One region of the Brevundimonas sp. UBA2503 genome, then DNA from elsewhere that is predicted to be linked to it. Evidence: predicted binding sites of a transcription regulator. Region 1 holds the regulator's gene; the other holds the start of a gene.
What was found. The regulator HrcA, encoded in region 1, represses chaperone genes, less so after heat shock. The targets are predictions, from matches to a motif close to GTTAGCANTCNNNNNNNNNGANTGCTAAC.

Region 1 (6,369 bases):
GCGTCTTCCAGCGTGATCTCGAGGTCATAGCGCAGGTCCGAACCCCGACGGGGTCCGCCGCTGCGGGCACCGCGCCCGCCGAACACATCGCCAAAGGCGTCGCCGAACACCTGCTCGAAGATGTCATTGACGTCGGCATAGCCGGCCCCGCCGCGTCCGAACGGACCCTGACCGCCGCCGCCCACGCCCTCATGGCCAAACCGGTCATAGGCGGCGCGTTTCTGCGCATCCGACAGGACGGCATAGGCCTCGGACACTTCCTTGAAGCGGGTCGAGGCCTCCTCGCAGCCGTCGTTGCGGTCCGGGTGGTGCTGCATGGCCAGCTTGCGATAGGCAGCCTTCAGCCCGGCGGCATCGACCGTGCGTTCAACCCCCAGAATCTCGTAATAATCGCGCTGCGCCATCAGGCCGTGATCCTCATTATCCCGTTTCGATCCGGCCGCCCCTCTTCGGCGGAGGCTGGCCGGAAACCGATACCCCGACAGACATGGGTGTCGGGTCGCATGATGCAAGTTTCATGAAACGGCCCCGCCTGTCGCCTGACAAGCGGGGCCGGATGCATTTTGCCTTCCCGAAAGACGGGGGAAGGCGCGGTCGTCAGTCGGCCTTCTTGTCCGCTTCGTCGCCCGAGACTTCCTCGAACTCCGCATCGACCACACCGTCGTCGGCGGGGGCCGCCGCGTCGTCACCTTCGCCCGGCGCACCCTGCTGGGCCGCATACATGGCCTCGCCCAGCTTCATCGAGGCCTGGGCCAGGGCCGTGGTCTTGGCCCGCAGGTCTTCGAGGTCCGAGCCTTCGCGCGCCGCCTTCAGTTCGTCGAGGGCGGTCTGGATGGCCGCCTTGTCGGGCTCGCCAACCTTGTCGCCGTGCTCGGCCATGGCCTTCTCGGTCGAGTGGATCAGGCTGTCGGCCGAATTCTGGGCCTCGACCGTTTCCTTGCGCTGCTTGTCAGCCGCGGCATTGGCCTCAGCCTCCTTGACCATCTTGTCGATGTCCTCATCCGACAGGCCGCCATTGGCCTGAATGCGGATCGACTGTTCCTTGTTGGTCGCCTTGTCCTTGGCCGAGACGTGGACGATGCCGTTGGCGTCGATGTCGAACGTCACCTCGACCTGCGGCATGCCGCGCGGTGCGGGCGGAATCCCCATCAGGTCGAACTGACCCAGGATCTTGTTGTCCGACGCCATCGGCCGCTCGCCCTGGAAGACCCGGATGGTCACGGCCGACTGGTTGTCCTCGGCGGTCGAAAAGGTCTGGCTCTTCTTGGTCGGGATGGTGGTGTTGCGCTCGATCAGCGGAGTGAACACACCGCCCAGCGTCTCGATGCCCAGCGTCAGCGGGGTCACGTCCAGCAGCAGCACATCCTTGACGTCGCCTTGCAGCACGCCCGCCTGAACGGCGGCGCCCAGCGCCACGACCTCATCGGGGTTGACCCCCTTGTGCGGCTCCTTGCCGAAGAATTTCTTCACGGCTTCCTGAACCATCGGCATGCGGGTCATGCCGCCGACCAGCACCACTTCGTCGATATCCGAGGCCTTCAGCCCGGCATCCTTAAGCGCCTTTTCACAGGGCGCGATGGTGCGCTGGACCAGATCCTCGACCAGCGCCTCCAGCTTGGAGCGCGACAGCTTGATGTTCAGGTGCAGCGGGCCCGAGGCGTTCATGGTGATGAACGGCAGATTGACCTCATACTGGGTGGTCGAGGACAGCTCCTTCTTGGCCTTCTCGGCCTCTTCCTTCAGGCGCTGCAGGGCCAGCTTGTCCTGGCGCAGGTCAACGCCCTGATCCTTCTTGAACTCATCGGCCAGATAATCGACCAGACGCAGGTCAAAGTCCTCACCGCCGAGGAAGGTGTCCCCATTGGTCGACTTCACCTCAAAGACGCCGTCGCCGATCTCGAGGATCGAGACGTCAAAGGTGCCGCCGCCCAGGTCATAGACCGCGATCTTCTGGCCGTCGTTCTTTTCCAGGCCATAGGCCAGAGCGGCCGCCGTCGGCTCATTGATGATGCGCAGGACTTCAAGCCCGGCGATCTTGCCGGCATCCTTGGTCGCCTGACGCTGACTGTCGTTGAAATAGGCCGGAACGGTGATGACCGCCTTTTCGACCTTCTCGCCCAGATAGGCCTCGGCGGCCTCCTTCATCTTCTGAAGGGTGTAGGCCGAGATTTGCTGGGGCGAATAATCCTTGCCCTGGGCGCGCACCCAGGCGTCGCCGGTCGGGCCCTTGACGATCTCATAGGGGACCATCTTCTTGTCTTTGGCCACGACGGGGTCGTCGAAATTCCGGCCGATCAGGCGTTTGATGGCGAACAGGGTGTTGGCCGGATTGGTCACCGCCTGACGACGCGCGGGCTGGCCCACCAGCACTTCGCCGCCATCCTGGATCGCCACCACCGACGGGGTGGTGCGGTTGCCCTCAGCGTTCTCGATAACCTTCGGGGTCTTGCCGTCCATGACGGCTACGCACGAATTGGTCGTACCGAGGTCAATGCCGATGATCTTGCTCATGGACTCTACGTCTTGCTCCTGTTCGGCGGATGGCTCCGGGCCTCGTTCGAGCGCCCTTGTCAGCCACCCCCGGGGGGTTGGTGTTCGGTTCGGGCAAATCCCCAGAGAGACAAGGGGCTTTGCACGGCTGATGCCGATATGGGAAGCGCAGGGGCACCCGCAAGCCCTTTCGTGCATACGGGCCCGCTGTGATCGGGGCGCAGACCGCCTCACCGCCTCACGAAAGACGATAATCAGGCTCCGTCAGGTGTCACAGCCTCGGCTGGACGCCAGTATGGGGGTCACCTAAACCAGTTGCACCGCCCGGAAACCGCGCTTTCCGGATTTCATTCGCTGCAGGGACGACGCCCTTATGTCCAAGTTTTCCGGCCTGCGGCTCTGCGGCGTTGCCAGCGCCACCGGCGTTCTGGCCCTTTCGGCCTGCCTGCTGGCGGCGCCTGAACCCGGCTGGGCCCAGTCGGCGGACCAGTCGCGCGGGACAACGCGCGGCGCCCAGTCTTCCAATGACGGCCAGAACCGTCGCGTGCGGGTCCATAACCAGACCGGCTGGACCATCGTCAGCCTCTATGCCGCTGATCCCGCCCGGACCGACTGGCGCGGCGATCTTCTGACGCCCGAGGTGCTGGCGACGGGCGACAGTGCGGTCATCGACGTCGACAACGGCTCGGGCGCCTGCGTCTATGTCGTGCGCGCCGAGTTTTCGAACGGCGAGCGACTGGAGCGGGTGGGCGTCAACGTCTGTCGCATCGCGGACTATTATTTCACCCGCTGACCCCGGTCGCTGAGGCGATCGTGACTGGACGTCCCGGGACACAGGGCGCAGGTTTGCGGCCTGAAACTCAGGAGACCGCCCGATGCGACTGACCCGCCCCGAAGGCCCGACCGATCAGGATTTTCGTTTCAGCCGCAGGGCGTTGGCCACAGGGGGCCTGACCGGCCTGATGTTCGCGGGCTATGCCCCCGCGGCGCTGGCCCAGGACGCCAGCCCGGTCGTCACCGACAGCGAGGGTCTGGTCACCGAAACCGTCAGCTATCCGGCACCGGACGGCTTTGATCTGCCCGCCTATGTCGCGCGTCCCGAGGGCGAGGGGCCCTTTCCCGTGGTGATCGTCGCCTCCGAAATCTTCGGCGTCCATGACTATATCCGCGACATCTGCCGCCGTCTGGCAAAGGCCGGCTATGCGGCCATGGCGCCCGCCTTCTTCGTCCGGGTCGAGGATCCGGCACCGCTCACCGACTTCGGTCGCATCCAGGAGATCGTCGGTCAGGCGGGGTATGAGCAGGTGATGGGCGACATCTCCGCCGGCATGGAATGGCTGTCGCGCCAGCTGTGGGCCAGGGCCGACAAGGTCGGCATCACCGGCTTCTGCTGGGGCGGCAAGGTCGTCTGGCAGGCCTGCGCCCGCTTTGCCGTGATCGACGCCGGCGTCGCCTGGTACGGCCGTCTGGCCCCCGCCGCCGAGGCCACGCCCGAACAGATCGCCGCCGGCCAGCCCTGGCCGGTCGATCTGGCGGCCGACCTGAAGGCGCCGGTGCTGGGCCTCTATGGCGAGATGGATCGGGGCATCCCGCTGTCCAGTGTCGAGCTCATGCGTCAGGCCCTGCAGCGCGCCGGGCGCACCGACAGCGGCATCGACGTCTATGACGGTGCCCAGCACGGCTTCCACGCCGACTACCGCGCCAGCTACAAGGCCGATGCCGCCGCCGACGGCTGGGACAAGCTGCTGGCCCTGTTCGACGCGCGCCTCAAGACCTGAGGGTCAGGCCCCCAAATCATCAGGCCTTCGAGTCGTGGGCCCCGCCCGTGGCCGAGGCTGTGGCCTCATAGGCATGGGCTGCGTCTGAGGCCGAGGTGCCGGGTGCGGGGCCGGACCCCTTGGCGGCGACGACCACCATGGCCGGGCGCACCGTGCGCCCGAACAGGGCATAGCCCGCCTGCAGCGTCTGGATCACAGACCCGCCGGGCACTGTCTCTGACGGCTGCTCCATCATCGCCTGATGCAGGTGCGGATCGAATGCTTCACCCGCCTCGGGCGCCACGCGCACCAGATTGTTGCTGGCAAAGGCCGACAGCAGGGACTTCTGCGTCAGCTCCAGCCCGGTCACCAACCCGGCCTCGGCCCCCTCGGCATTCTTGGGTGCCGCCTGCAGGGCCCGCTCCAGATTGTCGGCCACGCCCAGCAGGTCGCGGGCAAAGCGCTGGATGGCATAGGCGCGGGCGTCATTGTTCTGGGTCTCGGCCCGGCGCTTGATGTTCTCGACCTCGGCCACGGCGCGCAGCGCCCGGTCCTTCCATTGGTCCCGCTCGTCGAGGATGGCGTCGAGGTTGTCCATGCCCACACCTGTATGGGCAGGATCGGAATTCAGGCCCGCCTCGGCGTCGGCTTCATCGGCCGGATCCATACCGTTCAGGTCGTCGAATTCATGAGTTTCGGGGTCGTGCGGTGTGTCGTTCAAGGCTCTTGTCCGTCAAACAATCGGCTCAGTACGCGGGCGGTGTAGTCCACCAACGGAATGATCCTGGCATAGTTCAAACGCGTGGGGCCGATCACGCCGACCGCGCCCAGCACCCGTTGTCGCCCCGTCATATAGGGCGCGGCGATCACAGAGGAACCCGAAAGTGAAAACAGTCGTGTCTCGGCGCCGATAAAAATGCGCACCCCCTGGGCCTCGGACACCCCGTCCAGCAGGCCGATCAGCTGTTCCTTCTGCTCCAGATCATCGAACAGCACCCGCACCCGGTCCAGATCCTCCAGCGCCTCGCGGTCCTGCAACAGATTGGCCCGCCCCCGCACGATCAGCGACCGCGGCCCCGCCGCCCCGGACCAGGCCGCCATGCCGTCCTCGACCAGCCGGGCGGCCGCCGCATCCAGCGCCTGACGCGCCGAATTCAGCTCCTGGCTCATCTCGCCCCGGGCCTCGGTCAGCGAGCGACCCTTCAGCCGGGCATTCAGAAAGTTCGAGGCCTCCTGCAGGGTCGAGGGGGTCATGCCGGGCCCCATGGGCATCAGCCGGTTCTCCACCTGCCCGTCCTCGGCCACCAGAATGGCCAGGGCCTGATCATGGCCCAGCGCCACGAACTCGACGTGCTTGATTCCGGTATCCCGGACCGGGCTGGCGACAATGCCGGCCCCGCCCGCCAGTCCCGACAGCAGGGACGACGCCTCGTTCAGCGCCTGATCGAAATCCACGCGCCCCCCCGGCCGCGCCAGCCCCGCCAGCCGCGCATCGATCTCGCGCCGTTCCTCGGTGCCGACGTCGCCGATCTCCAGCAAACCGTCGACGAACAGCCGCAGCCCGGCATGGGTCGGCACCCGCCCGGACGAGGTGTGCGGCGACGCCAGCAAACCCGCCAGCGTCAGGTCCTGCATGGTGTTGCGGATCGAGGCCGGCGACAGGGCGATGGTCCCGCGCGACAGGGTCCGCGACCCGACCGGCTCTCCCGTCTCCAGATAGGTCTCGACGATGCTGCGGAAGATGTCGCGCGCCCGGGCGTCCAGCGTGGTCAGCGAGGGCGAGGGATGAAACGGCATGGAGCTCATGCGCAGCCTCGTCCGGCATCTGCGGGGGGCGGGTCTTCTGGCATCTGGGAGCGGGACAGGGTCACGCTTTCAGGATAAGCACGCCCGCGACCCCATCCAATACGCAAAAGAGACATCATGCGCCCTTCCGACCGTTCGCCCGACCAGCTTCGCCCCGTGACGCTTGAAACCGGCGTCAACCGCTATGCCGAGGGGTCGTGTCTGGTGTCGTTCGGCCAGACGAAGGTGCTGGTCACCGCCTCGGTCGAGGAGCACCTGCCGCCGTGGCTGCGCGGCAAGGGCCAGGGCTGGGTGACGGCCGAATACGGCATGCTGC
Region 2 (6,369 bases), on a different contig from region 1:
GGGCCTTGACGGCGGCGACGCGCAGGCCGCCACGCAGCTTGTTGACCACCAGGGTGGCCAGGGCCTCGCCCTCGATGTCCTCGGCGATGATGACCAGCGGACGGCCCGACTGCACCACGGCTTCCAGGATCGGCAGCATGGCCTGCAGGCTGGACAGCTTCTTCTCGTGGAGCAGGATCAGCGGCTCCTCGAGGTCGGCCTCCATCTTGTCGGCGTTGGTGATGAAGTAGGGGCTCAGATAGCCGCGGTCGAACTGCATGCCTTCGACGACGTCCAGCTCGGTTTCGGCGGTCTTGGCTTCTTCAACCGTGATGACGCCTTCATTGCCGACCTTGTCCATGGCGCGGGCGATCATTTCGCCGACTTCGACGTCGCCATTGGCCGAGATGGTGCCGACCTGGGCGATTTCCGAATTGGCCGAGACCTTCTTGGCGTTGGCCTTGATCTCGGCGAGGACGGCGGTGACCGCCTTGTCGATGCCGCGCTTCAGATCCATCGGGTTCATGCCGGCGGCGACGGACTTGAGGCCTTCCTGCACGATCGACTGGGCCAGGACGGTGGCGGTGGTGGTGCCGTCACCGGCCTTGTCGTTGGTCTTGGAGGCGACCTCGCGGATCATCTGGGCGCCCATGTTCTCGAAGGCGTCTTCCAGCTCGATTTCCTTGGCGACCGAGACGCCGTCCTTGGTCGAGCGCGGGGCGCCGAACGATTTCTGGATGACCACATTGCGGCCCTTGGGCCCCAGGGTGACCTTGACGGCATTGGCGAGGATGTTGACGCCGCGCAGCATCTTGTCGCGCGCATCGGTGTTGAACTGTACGATCTTGGCAGCCATGGAGGCAGCTCCTTTGAAGTAGTGAGTGGTGAGTGACGAGTGGTGTGTGGCGAGGGTGATCGAGGTCAGGTCTGAGCGGCGGGGTCACGCTGGACCGGTCTCGCCACTCGCCACTCGTCACTCGCCACTGGGGCTGAGCCTTAGCTCAGCACCCCCAGCACGTCCGATTCCTTCATGATGATCAGGTCTTCACCGTCGACCTTGACCTCGGTGCCCGACCATTTGCCGAACAGGATGCGGTCGCCGGCCTTCAGCTCCAGGGCATTGACCTTGCCGCTGTCGTCACGGGCGCCGGGCCCGACGGAGACGACTTCGCCTTCCTGGGGCTTTTCCTTGGCGGTGTCGGGGATGATGATCCCGCCCTTGGTCTTGGATTCTTCTTCCACGCGCTTGACCAGCACGCGATCGCCGAGAGGACGAAACGCCATCTGTGATATCTCCCTTTGGAATGGTCTCCCGACCGGGGCTTTGGCAGCCGCAGGGCGAGAGTGCTAATGCGGCCTGCAGGTAGGGTCTGACACCCCGGCGCGTCAAGGGTTCGGGTGCCTGCCGAGCGAGAAAAATCTCAGCGCGGGGCGGTGTCGGCCAGCTGTTCGGCCCGGTCCCAGCTGGCCCGGACCTGCTGGGCGAACAGGGGCGCTGCCCGGCGCAGGGGATCGCCGCCTTCCAGCGCCAGGCCGCTGCGCGTGAACAGGTCCCGCCGCGCCGGCCGCAGCACCGCCAGCGCCTCACCCGGCCGGTCCTGGTCCGACAGGAAGCCCGCCATCGTCCCCGCCAGCCGCACGGCCTCGGGATGCCCCGGCGCCAGTCGCGCGGCCAGGATCGCCTGCGACCGCTGGTACAGGGCCTCGGCCCCGGCGGCGTCGCCGGTCTCTGCCAGCGCCAGCGCCCGCCCTTCCAGCGTTGTCACCAGATCGGGGCTGTCGGCGCCCAGCCCCGGCTCCAGCACCGCCAGCGCCTCGGCGAACAGCGGCAGGGCCTCGGCGTGGCGTCCCTGACCGGACAGGGTGATGGCCAGATTGGCGCGGGCGATACCGGTGAAGGGGTGCTCGGGCCCGGCCAGTTCGACCGCCATGGCCAGCACCCGCTCGAACACCGGCTGGGCCTCGACGTCCCGGTCGGCCACATGCAGATACCAGCCGAAATTGTTCAGCAGCTGCGCCAGCAGGAAGGGATCCCCCACCCCCTCGGCAATGCCCACCGCCCGGGCATAGGCGGCCTCGGCCTGATTCAGCCGGCCGGTCCGGCGCAGCACGTTTCCAAGGTTGCTGAGCACCAGCGCCACGGTGTCGCTGTCGCGGCCATAGGCGACCTCATAGATGCCCAGTGCCCGGCGAAAGATCGGCTCGGCCTCGGCGAACCGCCCCTGGGCCATCAGGGCATTGGCCAACTGGTTCATGGTGTCGGCGGTCAGCGGATCATCGGGCCCCAGCAGGTCCAGCCTCAGGCCCAGCCCCACCCGCGCCGCGCTCTCGGCCTCGGCGAACCGGCCCAGCGCGTCCAGCGCCCGGCCTTCCTCGAACAGCAGTTCGGCAACCGTCGCCGTGTCGGCCTGGTCCGCCAGCAGCGCCCGGGCCCGGGCGATATTGACGAGCGCCGCCTCATAGCGCCCCTGAATGTAGAACAGTCGCCCCTGGATCTGCAGCGGCGTGACCAGAGCCGGATCTGCCGCGCCGCGCGCCGCTTCAATGACGGCGACTGCGGTGGCGAGGGCCTGCTCTGCCTCGGCGGCGCGGTCGGTCGCCAGACGCAGGCGCGCCACCTCGACCCACGCGGCCGAGGCCTCCTCGACCTTGCCGGTTTGCGCGAACGCCGCTGCGGCCTCGACATAGGCAGCTTCTGCGGCGGCCACCTCCCCGGCTTCGCGGGCGGCGACGGCAGCCTGCAGACGTTCGCGGGCAAGGGCATCGGGGCTGGAGATGCGCACATCCGTCGGTCCGGCCGTCGGAGGGGGCGGCGGCGGCGGTGGTGGGGGCGGCGGCCTGTCCTGGGCCAGGGCGGTCCCGGCGATCATCAGGCTGCCTGCCAGCGCCGCACAGGCAGACAGCGCCCGGGTGACCAGACGGCGCAGCGAAGGATCAAGTCGGGGCGGGGCAAAGGACATGACGCGGCAACCTGCGCTGAACGCCGTTCTGAGACAAGCCCGCACACGGGATGAGCCGCTCGATGAACGCGGCATGAACAGACCCCTCTCATCGGGTTCAGGTGGGGCGCGCGAGTATGGGGCCATAGTTTCACCCGACCCTCCACGAAAGGACGGATCCATGACCCGCACCCTGACCTCCGACACCGCCCAACGCACCGCCGTGACGGGCGCCCTGACCGCCGGTGTGCTGGCGCTCGGCCTCATGGTCGCCAACCCGGTCTCAGCCCAGAACTACCGCTATGACCGCTATCCGGACCGCGACCGCTCTTCCAGCGGCGAGGATGTCTTGCTGGGCGCGGCTGTCGGCGCTATCGCCGGGGCCATCATCGGCAATGGCGAGGGCGAATATATTCTGGGCGGCGCTGTCGCCGGGGCCGCCATCGGCGCCACCGCCAACCGGGGCGATGACTGTAACTACTATCGTGGGGGCCGCTGCTACCGGAACCAGGGCCACTGGGAGCGCGAGCACGGCATCAACAGCCGTGATCCCCGCTACTATGGCAATGACCGTCGCGACCAGCGTTACGACCAACGGTACGACCGCCGCTACGATCGTCGCGATGACCGCCGGGATCGCCGCTACGACCGCCGGGATGACCGTCGCGACTACCGCTACGACCGTCGCTGGTAAGGTCTAGATCAGCCGCTCAAACAACGACCGCGTGGACGGGTCCCAGCTCTCTGGGGCCCGTTTCGCTGAGTCGCGGCTCTCTTGCGCAGCCCCCAGCACTCGCTTCGCCAGCACCTTGCCCAGTTCGACCCCCCACTGGTCAAAGCTGTTGATGTCCCAGATCACGCCCTCGATGAAGGTCTTGTGCTCATAAAGCGCCAGAAGCGCGCCCAGCGCCTGCGGCGTCAGCCGGTCCATCAGGATGGTGGTCGAGGGCCGGTTGCCCGGAAAGGCGCGGTGGGGCGCCAGTCGTTCGGCCTCGCCCTGGTCCATCCCCTGCTCCATCATTTCAGCCAGCGCAGCCTCGGCCGTCCGTCCCCGCATCAGGGCCTCGGACTGGGCCACCGCATTCGACCACAGGGGCGCGCCGTCCCGGCCCTCCAGAGTCTGCTTCACCACCACGAATTCGGCCGGCACCACATCGGGTCCCTGATGCAGCTGCTGGAAAAAGGCGTGCTGGCCGTTGGTGCCGGGCTCGCCGAACACCACCGGCCCGGTGCCGCGCGTCGCCGGCTTGCCCTCGCGGGTCACCCGCTTTCCGTTCGACTCCATCTCCAGCTGCTGCAGAAAGGCCGCAAGACGCCGGAGGCCATGGGCATAGGGCGCGACCGTCCGCGCCCGCCGCTTCAGCCCCTCGACATTATAGACCTGCGCCAGCGCCATCAGCACCGGCGCATTGTAGGCCAGCGGGGTCTCGAGAAAGTGCCGGTCCATCTCGCTGGCCCCGGCCAGCAGGCTGCGAAAGACCTCTCCGCCCAGACCGATCGCGCACGACAGGCTGACCGCCGACCACAGGGAATAGCGCCCCCCGACCCAGTCCGAAAAGCCGAACACCTGACCACAGCCGAACGACTCGGCCTTGTCGGGCGCCGCTGACACGCCGACCAGATGCCGCCGCAAGCCCTCTTCCGGCAGGGCGGCGGCCAGCCAGTCCCGCGCGAGCACGGCATTGGTCAGGGTCTCCTGCGTCGTGAAGGTCTTGGAGACGACGATAACCAGCGTCGAGGCCGGATCCAGCCCCGTCAGCGCCTCGGCTATCTCCTGCGGATCGATATTGGCGACGAACCGCACGTCGATCGCCGGGTCCAGCGGCCTCAGCGCGTCCCACACCAGACGCGGCCCCAGATCCGAGCCGCCGATGCCGATGTGAACCACCGCCCGGAACCTTTCGCCCGTCGCACCAGCCTCTTCACCGGCCCGGATCGCTTCGGCATAGGCGACCATCTGGTCGCGCACCTGTTCGACCTCGCGCGACACCGGCTCGCCCAGCGCCTCGAAATGCGCCCCGTCGGGGGCCCGCAGCGCAGGGTGCAGCACCGCCCGCCCCTCGGAGGCATTGACAGCAGCCCCGTTGAACAGGGCCCGCTTCCAGTCGCCGACGTCACAGGCCTCGGCCAGCGCCAGACAGGCATCCAGCCCCTCTGCGGTAAAGGCCTGTTTCGACAGGTCGAGGGTCAGGCCCGCTACCTCCAGCGTCAGCCGCCCGACCCGCCCTGCCTCCTGATCGAACAGGGTCTCGATCCGGGCATCCCCGTCGCGGGCGGCGACCGCATCAAACCGGGTCCAGGCCTCCGCCCGGCGCTTTTCATCAGTCAGGGGCAGGGCGATGGACATGGGCGACTCCGGATCGTGGGGTGGGCGTCAAGGGCTCGTTTACGGCTGGGGCGTAAACCGGTGCAATCCCCAAGGTCGCCCCGATTCGGGAAACGACCAGAAGATTGATGTCATCATGGGCGCTCTGGCGCCCGGAAAGGTTCCCATGTCCTGCGGACTGGCCCTCGCGACTGCCCTGCTGCTCACAAACCCCGATGTGGCGCTGGCCGCTTCGGTGGATCCGGCCACCGTGCCCGCCGACCTGACGGGTCTGGCCGCCGAGCCCCTGTTCGTCGACATCGTCTCCCGGTCCGGACGCCTCAAGGGTGTGGCCGAGGGCTGGGCCGCGTCCGGCGCCGTTCACGCGCCCGGTTTTCTGACCGGCAGCGAATGGCTGACCTTCCGCACCGAGGCCACGGCGCTGGGTGAGCTCAATATGCAGGGCCATCTGATCCTCAAGTCGCGCGAGAGCGAAGGCGACATGACCTGCATCCTGCGCGGCCTGTCCGAGGACCTGCCGGTCCGTCTGGCCGATATGGAAGCCGCCGATAGCGCGGGTGCCCGCGATCTGGCCCTGGCCGAACTGGTGCACCTGTTCGACGACAACATCGCCGTCATCACCAGCCCGGCCCAAACCTTCCCGGAATAGGGGCGTTTCCGGAATAAAGCCGTTCCGGAGTAAGGGTCCCTACGCCCCGTCCAGCTCGTCCGCATATTTGATCGAGCAGCCATAGGGCGTGGCGAACGGGGTCGCGACCGGACGTCCGGCCTCCATGTCCGTCAGCGCCGCCTTTACATAGTTGGTGGCACCTTCCAGATCCTCGATCTTGTTGGTCGGGCGGTCGTCGATGCCGCCCACGAACAACAGTCGTCCTTCCGGATCGATGATCCGCATGTCCGGCGTGGTCTTCGCGTCATACAGGCGGCCGACCGTGCCCTCGGGGTCCAGCAGCAGATGGGTGGCGGCGGCATTGTTGCGCGACTGCCATTCCCGCGCCGCCTCGCCCTCGACATAACCCTGCTGGCCGGGGGCCGAGGATATGATGGTCAGCCACACGACGCCGTCGCCGGTCGCCTCGCGCTGGAGGGCCTGCATGGCGCCGGCCTCATAGTGTTTCTGGACAT

Region 2: the regulator HrcA is predicted to act here: its motif matches at 1,303-1,331, upstream of groES (co-chaperone GroES).

The regions. Positions count from the first base shown of each region.
Region 1 covers NZ_DDOD01000020.1:22,154-28,522, reverse strand. Annotated here, with positions in the region: gene dnaJ (molecular chaperone DnaJ) at 1-404, opposite strand, end outside; gene dnaK (molecular chaperone DnaK) at 598-2,511, opposite strand; gene B4K74_RS09430 (hypothetical protein) at 2,864-3,283, shown strand; gene B4K74_RS09425 (dienelactone hydrolase family protein) at 3,366-4,268, shown strand; gene grpE (nucleotide exchange factor GrpE) at 4,288-4,914, opposite strand; gene hrcA (heat-inducible transcriptional repressor HrcA) at 4,965-6,044, opposite strand; partial or broken gene B4K74_RS09410 (ribonuclease PH) at 6,171-6,369, shown strand, end outside.
Region 2 covers NZ_DDOD01000025.1:1,093-7,461, forward strand. Annotated here, with positions in the region: partial or broken gene groL (chaperonin GroEL) at 1-835, opposite strand, end outside; gene groES (co-chaperone GroES) at 976-1,263, opposite strand; gene B4K74_RS11470 (tetratricopeptide repeat protein) at 1,401-2,939, opposite strand; gene B4K74_RS11475 (hypothetical protein) at 3,100-3,612, shown strand; gene pgi (glucose-6-phosphate isomerase) at 3,616-5,265, opposite strand; gene B4K74_RS11485 (hypothetical protein) at 5,411-5,893, shown strand; gene B4K74_RS11490 (redoxin domain-containing protein) at 5,933-6,369, opposite strand, start outside.